2 regions of the Rhizobium sp. BK591 genome follow, and region 2 is predicted to be linked to the other one. Evidence: riboswitches for the same ligand, from Rfam matches in the RefSeq annotation. Region 2 holds a riboswitch; the other holds the start of a gene.
What was found. A riboswitch is a leader RNA that binds a small molecule or an ion and turns the genes downstream of it on or off. The one in region 2 is predicted to bind thiamine pyrophosphate.
Positions count from the first base shown of each region.

Region 1 (3,763 bases), on a different contig from region 2:
ACGACAGCGGCGCCTTCAGCCGCCTTTAATGCCGGCAACAGTGCACGTGTCAGCGCCACCACCGATGTCTGGTTGAGCCGCACGATCGCCTCATATTCTGCGTCGGTGAGCGTGGCCGCGGGAAACCGGCCAAGCATGGTGCCGGCATTGTTCACCAGCACATGCACCCTGTCGAAGAAGGCGAGAACGTCTTCGGCAAATTGCGCCGCCCCACCGGCCGCCGAGAAATCGGCGTGCAGCAGCAGCGCCCGTCTTTCGGATTCAGCCGTCAGCAGGAAATCCGGCAGCTCGCGTCCCGGCTTGCGCCCGGTATGGACGATCACTTTTGCGCCGCAGTCCAGGAACTGCCGGGCCACTTCGAGGCCGATGCCGCGGCCGGCGCCGGTCACGACGACATTGCGATTTTCGAACAGTCTGGGATGAAACACGAAGCCGTCCTCCTCGCGGACAGTGCCGCCGGTTGCGTCACTCGCCCTTAACATATGAGCGCGCCGACCGAAAGAAAGGCAGGTACCGATCTTTCCCGGGAGACGCAGCCAAGTCTCCCTCTGGGGAAGGGCTCTAGCTTTCGGTCTCCAGAAGCCGCGCACCCGACCCCTCTTTGCCGAGCCGATCGCAGGGATTGCGCAACGGACAGCTTTCGATCGACAGGCAGCCGCAGCCGATGCAGCCGGTCAGACGGTCGCGCAGCAGGCTCAGCCGCCTGATTCGCGCGTCGAGATCATCCTTCCAGCGCGCCGACAGCACCTGCCAGTCGGCGACGGTGGGCGTGCGTCCTTGCGGCAGCGACTCGAACGCCGCCTGGATTTCCGAAAGCGGAATGCCGACACGCTGCGCCACCTTGATGATGCCAAGCCGGCGCAGCACGTCACGGCCGTATCGCCGCTGGTTGCCGCGGGACCGGATGCTCGAGATCAGCCCCTTGGTCTCGTAGAAATGCAGCGCCGAGACGGCAAGGCCGCTGCGCTCCGCCACTTCGCCAACCGTCAGAAGTCTGCCGAGCGGCGTTGCAGGAATCGTATCCATCGGCTCTTGACCTCAATATTAGTTGAGGTTTTATAACCCGTGCTTCGATAATCGTAAAGTCCAATCGCGACAAGGAGCAACGCATGAAAACACCCACCAGGCTGGCGGTCATCTATGGCAGCACGAGAGAGGGCCGCATCTGCGACCGGGTGGTCAAATGGCTGACGCAGGAGCTCGTCCGCTTCCCGCAATTTGATATCGACATCATCGACCCGCTCGATTTCGCGCTGCCGGTAAGCCGTGACGTGGCACACCCCGAAATCGACAGGCTCGCCGGGCGGCTTGGCATGGCCGACGCCTTCATCATCGTCACCCCGGAATACAATCACAGCTTCACGGCCTCGCTGAAGTCGATCATCGATTTCTTCTTCGAGCCCTGGCAGGGCAAACCTGTCGCCTTCGTTTCCTATGGCGGCATATCGGGCGGCCTGCGCGCCGTCGAACAGCTGCGCCTCGTCTTTGCCGAACTCCACGCGGTCACGATCCGCGATTCGGTGAGCTTTACAGCACCTTGGAACCGCTTCGACACCGAGGGACGGCTCGACAATCCCACCGACGCGATGCGTCTGCTCGACCGGATGATGGCGAGGCTGGAATGGTGGACACGGGCGCTCGTCACTGCCCGCAGCGATTGCCCCTATGCCGACATCGCCGCCTGAGGCAGCAAGCTCCGGTTCCGTTCCCGGCAGGTACGGAACCTCGAGGGACACCCGGGCAGGACCTCCGTCCGGGTGTTCTCAACAGTAAGGCATATCAGGCGATACCGGGCATGGCAGGCTCATCCCGACCGCATGGACGGGTTCGCAACTTTGCAGTTGCGGGGAGAAAACCCCGGTGATAGTTTCCGCGCCATTAACGGGGGAGCTCCGTATTGCCGGGGCTGAGATGTGAGGTGCAAGCCTCTGGACCCTTCAAAGCTGATCTGGGTAATGCCAGCGGAGCGAGGTTCAGATGTTTTCAGGCGCACAAGTGTCACTCTATCCGATGTCCGGCGATTTCGTCGGCATCATTCTCGATGCCGTCAAGGCGCTCGATCCCTATCGCGACCGGCTGCGCATCGAGACCGATGACATCTCTACGCTGCTGGTCGGCCCGCCTGACATTCTTTTCGCCGCCATGCACGATCTTTTCGTCACCGCCGCAAAGACCGGCGAACATTGCGTGCTGTCCGCCGCCGTCTCACGCGGCTGCCCCGGTGAGCCCGACGAGGCCATCTGCGGCGTCAACCCCTCCTCCGGCCAGGCAGAGCCGCTTGCTGACCGTATAGCGGCCGCCCTTGCCGCCGTTGAAATCACCGCCGAGACCGGACAGCCGACCGCTGCCCAATTCTCGCTCTACGTCATGGGAACCGGCACCCATATGGACGAGATCTATGGCTGCATCGACTTTCTCAAACGCTCCGGCACTTTCGACCGCGCCAAGAATTTCTGCACCAGGCTTTCTGGCGATGCCGGCGCCGTCTTCGCAACCATTCGTGAGGCCTTCTATCGCTTCGGTGACCCCGAGGGGCATGTGACCCTCGATATCACGGTGTCAGCCAATACAGCGCCGCGCGTCTTTTCAGACGCGCAAAGGACGCTGTAACACTTTAAATTGCTGCATAATTTTATCCTTAAATCGATTCCGATTTAAGGAATTATGCAGTGCCCGACGAAAGCCTGAAATCGAACGCCGATGACACCGCTACCACCACTGGGTTCGCGCCTTGCCGCGCTCCGCGCCGCTCTCTACCGGGGCATACCTGCCCTGCTCGCCGGCTGCGCCTTTTTGGCGGCATGGGAACTCTATGTCGATCTTTCCGGGATCAAGCCCTCCATCCTGCCGGCGCCGTCGCGCATCGTCATCCAGGGCTGGCTGAACCGCGAGGCGCTGATATCAAACACCTGGCCGACGCTCGGCGCGACGCTTGGAGGTTTCGCGCTGTCGCTGGCTTTCGCCTTCGTAGCCTCGATCCTCATGGATTTCGTGCCCTTCATGCGCCGGGCATTGCTGCCGATCTTCATCGCCAGCCAGACCCTGCCGCTGGTGGCGATCGCGCCCCTCGTCGTCCTCTGGTTCGGCTTCGGCCTGCTGCCGAAAGTGTTGCTGGTGGCGCTCGTCACCTTCTTTCCGCTGCTCGTCGCCCTGCTGCAGGGCTATGAATCGACCGACCGCGACATCGCCGAATTGCTGAATTCGATGAAGGCGAGTCGCTGGCGGATTTTCTGCCTGGCCCGGCTTCCCTCCTCGCTGCCCTATTTCTTCGCCGGCCTCAGAATCTCGATCACCTATGCCGTCGTTGGCGCGATTTTTGCCGAATATGCCGGCGCCGCCCGCGGCCTCGGCATCTATATCCTCAACGCCAAGAACAATTTCCGTCCCGATCTCGTGCTCGCCGCCGTCGTCGTCAGCGCCGTGCTCACGCTCGGCCTCTTCGGGCTGACGCTGTTGATCCAGCGCCTCGTCATGCCCTGGCAGCCAACCGGGGAGCGGCGCCGATGAGCGATACAATGGTTGAACTCGGTAGTATCTCGAAGTCCTTCGACGGCATGAAGGTGCTGGGCGACATTTCGCTCGCCGTCGCAGACGGCGAGTTCGTTTCGATCGTCGGACCGTCCGGCTCCGGAAAATCGACGGTGCTGCGGCTGCTGACACAGGCGCTTCGACCCGATTCCGGCACCATGCTTTTCAACGGCGTGCCGCTGGAACAGGCACCGCATTCCTTCGCCTTCATGCCGCAGCGCGATGCGCTGATGCC
Region 1 is NZ_JACIAZ010000005.1:118,470-122,232, forward strand. Features, by position in the region: gene FHX10_RS22555 (SDR family NAD(P)-dependent oxidoreductase) at 1-482, opposite strand, end outside; gene soxR (redox-sensitive transcriptional activator SoxR) at 562-1,026, opposite strand; gene FHX10_RS22565 (NADPH-dependent FMN reductase) at 1,110-1,685, shown strand; TPP riboswitch at 1,874-1,987, shown strand; gene FHX10_RS22570 (YkoF family thiamine/hydroxymethylpyrimidine-binding protein) at 1,978-2,610, shown strand; gene FHX10_RS22575 (ABC transporter permease) at 2,701-3,507, shown strand; gene FHX10_RS22580 (ABC transporter ATP-binding protein) at 3,504-3,763, shown strand, end outside.
Region 1: linked by a shared signal. The riboswitch ahead of FHX10_RS22570 (YkoF family thiamine/hydroxymethylpyrimidine-binding protein) and the one ahead of thiC (phosphomethylpyrimidine synthase ThiC) in region 2 are both predicted to bind thiamine pyrophosphate.

Region 2 (3,763 bases):
CCATGAGCGAACGCGCGGTAATCGGTCCGTCATCGTCAGCCTCGATCATCGTCGCCCCGACCATGAAACGGTGATCGTCGCGGGGCACGATGTAGATAGGATGGCGGGGATGCAGCATCCTAACCGGCCTGGAAAGGGTAATATCCGCAGTTTCCAGATAGAGCATTTCGCCTCGCACGCCGCGCAGGCCGGAAAGTCGCGGTATCGCCGCTGGCCCGGTGCAATCGAGCACGCCGGCAAACCGCCGGTCCTGCGGCTGGCATCCGCCGAAATGGAAGACGACGCCACGCTCGCGGAGCCTGCCGGCTAGTCTGGCCAGTGCGCGGCGTGGATCGAGATGCGCTTCCTGCTCGAAGAAAAGAGCCTTTTCGAAGCGGCCGGCTAGTGCAGGCTCGAGGTCGGCCACACCCTTGCGATCGATCCAGACATGACCGGTGGTGCGCGCGGCAAACCGGACGAGATCGGGGAGGTCGCGCGGCTGCGCCACGACCAGAGTACCGCGGCGACGAACCTCGCCGGGCACGACCTCCTCCCACCATCCGGCCGCGCCCAGGCCCAATGTCAGGACAATCTCTTCGGCCGCTTCCCGTTCGCAATAGGGCGCGAGCATTCCTCCAGCAAAGTGCGAGGCGCCAAGTCCCGCCGCGCCGGCCTTCTCGATCACCTCGACCGAAAAGCCCCGCCTGACGAGCTCATGGGCTGCCGCGAGGCCGGCAACACCAGCCCCTTTGACGAGAAACGTAGGCATTATGCGTTACCCGGAAGGTTTTCGATCGGCATGTACAGGTCGCCACCCTCCCGATATTTCGCCGCCATCGCTTCCAGCCCTTCCTTCTGCGCTTCGGCGCGGATATCGTGCGAAATCCGCATCGAGCAGAATTTCGGACCGCACATGGAGCAGAAATGCGCCACCTTATGCGCCTCCTTCGGCAGCGTTTCGTCGTGGAAGGAGCGGGCGGTTTCCGGATCGAGCGAGAGGTTGAACTGGTCCTCCCATCGGAACTCGAAACGGGCGCGCGACAACGCATCGTCGCGCACCCGCGCCGCCGGATGACCCTTGGCCAGATCGGCGGCATGTGCCGCGATCTTATAGGTGATGACGCCCACCTTGACGTCGTTGCGGTCCGGCAGGCCGAGATGTTCCTTGGGCGTCACGTAGCAGAGCATGGCGGTGCCGAACCAGCCGATCATCGCAGCCCCGATGCCGGACGTGATGTGGTCATAGCCCGGCGCGATATCGGTGGTCAGCGGCCCGAGCGTATAAAAAGGCGCCTCGCCGCAGACCGCGAGTTGCTTGTCCATGTTTTCCTTGATCTTGTGCATCGGCACATGACCGGGACCTTCGATCATCACCTGGCAATCCTTCGCCCAGGCGATTTTCGTTAACGCGCCGAGCGTTTCCAGTTCTGCGAACTGCGCCGCATCGTTGGCATCGGCAATCGAGCCTGGCCGCAGGCCATCACCGAGCGAGAAGGAAACGTCGTAAGCGCGGCAGATGTCGCAGATCTCCTCGAAATGCTCGTAGAGAAAACTCTCCCGGTGGTGGTGCAGACACCACTTGGCCATGATCGAGCCGCCGCGAGAAACGATGCCGGTGACGCGATTGACGGTCAGCGGGATATAGGCAAGCCGCACGCCCGCATGGATGGTGAAGTAATCGACGCCCTGCTCGGCCTGTTCGATCAGCGTATCGCGATAGACCTCCCAGGTGAGGTCCTCGGCAATGCCGTTCACCTTTTCGAGTGCCTGGTAGAGCGGCACGGTGCCGATCGGTACCGGCGAATTGCGGATGATCCATTCGCGGATATTGTGGATGTTGCGGCCGGTCGACAGGTCCATGACCGTGTCGGCACCCCAGCGGATCGCCCAGACCATCTTCTCCACTTCCTCCGCCATGGAGGAGGTGACGGCGGAATTGCCGATATTGGCATTGATCTTCACCAGGAAGTTCCGGCCGATGATCATCGGCTCGCTTTCCGGGTGATTGATGTTGGCGGGAATGATCGCCCGGCCGGCGGCGACCTCCTGGCGGACGAATTCCGGGGTCACATGATCGGGAATATGGGCGCCGAAGCTTTCGCCATCGCGGCTCATGGCCTCCACCTGTGCCTTGCGGCCGAGATTTTCGCGGATAGCGATGAATTCCATTTCCGGGGTGATGATGCCGGCGCGTGCATAGGCGAGTTGGGTCACGGCATTGTCTCCCCTCGCCCGCAGCGGCTGGCGCTTGGCCGGAAATTCCGGTGTCAGCCGTTCGCCGCTGACAAAGCCGTTGTCTTCGGGACGCACATGGCGGCCTTCATAGGCCTCGACATCTCCGCGGGCGAGCACCCAGCCGCGACGGAACTGTGACAGGCCCTGCTCGATGCGGATATCAGCGCCCTCGACAGTGTAAGGGCCGGAGCAATCATAGACGACGACAGGCGGCTCGCCCGATGTCGGATGGACGCTGATCTCGCGCATCGGCACGCGGATGTCGGAGTGCATATCTCCGGGGATGTAGATTTTCCGCGACGCCGGTAGCGGGCCGGTGGTGACGGTGGGTGTGACGTTCTTTGCGGCAATGGTCATGGTTTGAGGCTCCAAGTTGCAATTGGAGACCCAGTCAATCAGCCGGAATGATGGAAAGACGCCGGCATGGAATCCACGCGGGAATCCGAAGCCTTCGAGCGCTTGCACCGTCCCTACGCCAGTATGAACTGGATCAGGTTCAACGGGTCACTGCGCCACAACAGGCAAAGCCAAATTGTCCAGCAGTATCTCAGCCCCTTGCCGGGACCCCCCTGGTGAATGTCGCAAAGACTATGTCCTGGGCCGAGTTCGTGTCAACCACAGACCTTCCGTCGTCCCGCTCTTGGGCGTATTTTGATGTGGAAGCCGGGCAGATCATTGAATGTGGGAGAAGGATGTCGCCGACGTTCCAAATTGTCGCCTTGAACGGGATCGAGCGACCGGCCACCGAGATGGACCGGAGGTTCCTTGTTGCCGCCTAAGATTGTGCAAATTCCTTTTCGAAAGACCTCGTTAGAGCAACCGCACCTGCTTTATCGGCAAAGTTCATTCGATCGCCGAGAGGAACGCCGGGATCTGTTGCTCGAAGAACTTCGAGAAGGAGGCGATGCGCGGCGGCAGCGCCTGGTAAGGGGGGTAGTACAGGGTCAGCCATAAGTCTGGCGGCGACCAGTCCCGCAGGACGTGGACGAGCCGTCCGGTCCGCAGATGCTCGGCGACATGGAACTTGGGCAGCATGGCGACCCCGACGCCGTCGGCCGCCATGCTCGCCAGCACCTCTCCGCTATTGGCGCTGAATGCACGGCCTGCAGAAATCGTGGCGCTGCCACTGCCGTCCGACAGTGACCAGGTCTCCCGTTTGCTTTCGCCGCTATAGGCCAGGCAATCGTCGGGAATGAGCTCGTTCGGGTGCTTCATGTCGCAAAACCGGCTGCCGGGCGCTGCGACGAGGATACGGCGCACGACGCTGATCTTGCGCCAGATCGTGAACTTGTCCGAAGGTGCCGCGGAAATGCGGATCGCCAGATCATAATCGTCGTCGATGATGTCGACGAGTCCATCGGCGAGCGAGATTTCGAAGCTGATCTTGGGATAGCGCTCCCTGAATGCCGAGAGAATGGGCGGCAGGACCTGCTGGCCGAACCAGGTCGGCGCGCTGATGCGCAGGCGGCCATGATCCGCCTTGTGGGAATTCATCACGTCCTTGCGCGCGTTGTCGAGCGCCTGCACCGCCGGCTGTATCTGGGCGGCG
Region 2 is NZ_JACIAZ010000002.1:55,204-58,966, reverse strand. Features, by position in the region: gene thiO (glycine oxidase ThiO) at 1-748, opposite strand, end outside; gene thiC (phosphomethylpyrimidine synthase ThiC) at 748-2,571, opposite strand; TPP riboswitch at 2,664-2,795, opposite strand; gene FHX10_RS07395 (LysR family transcriptional regulator) at 3,058-3,763, opposite strand, start outside.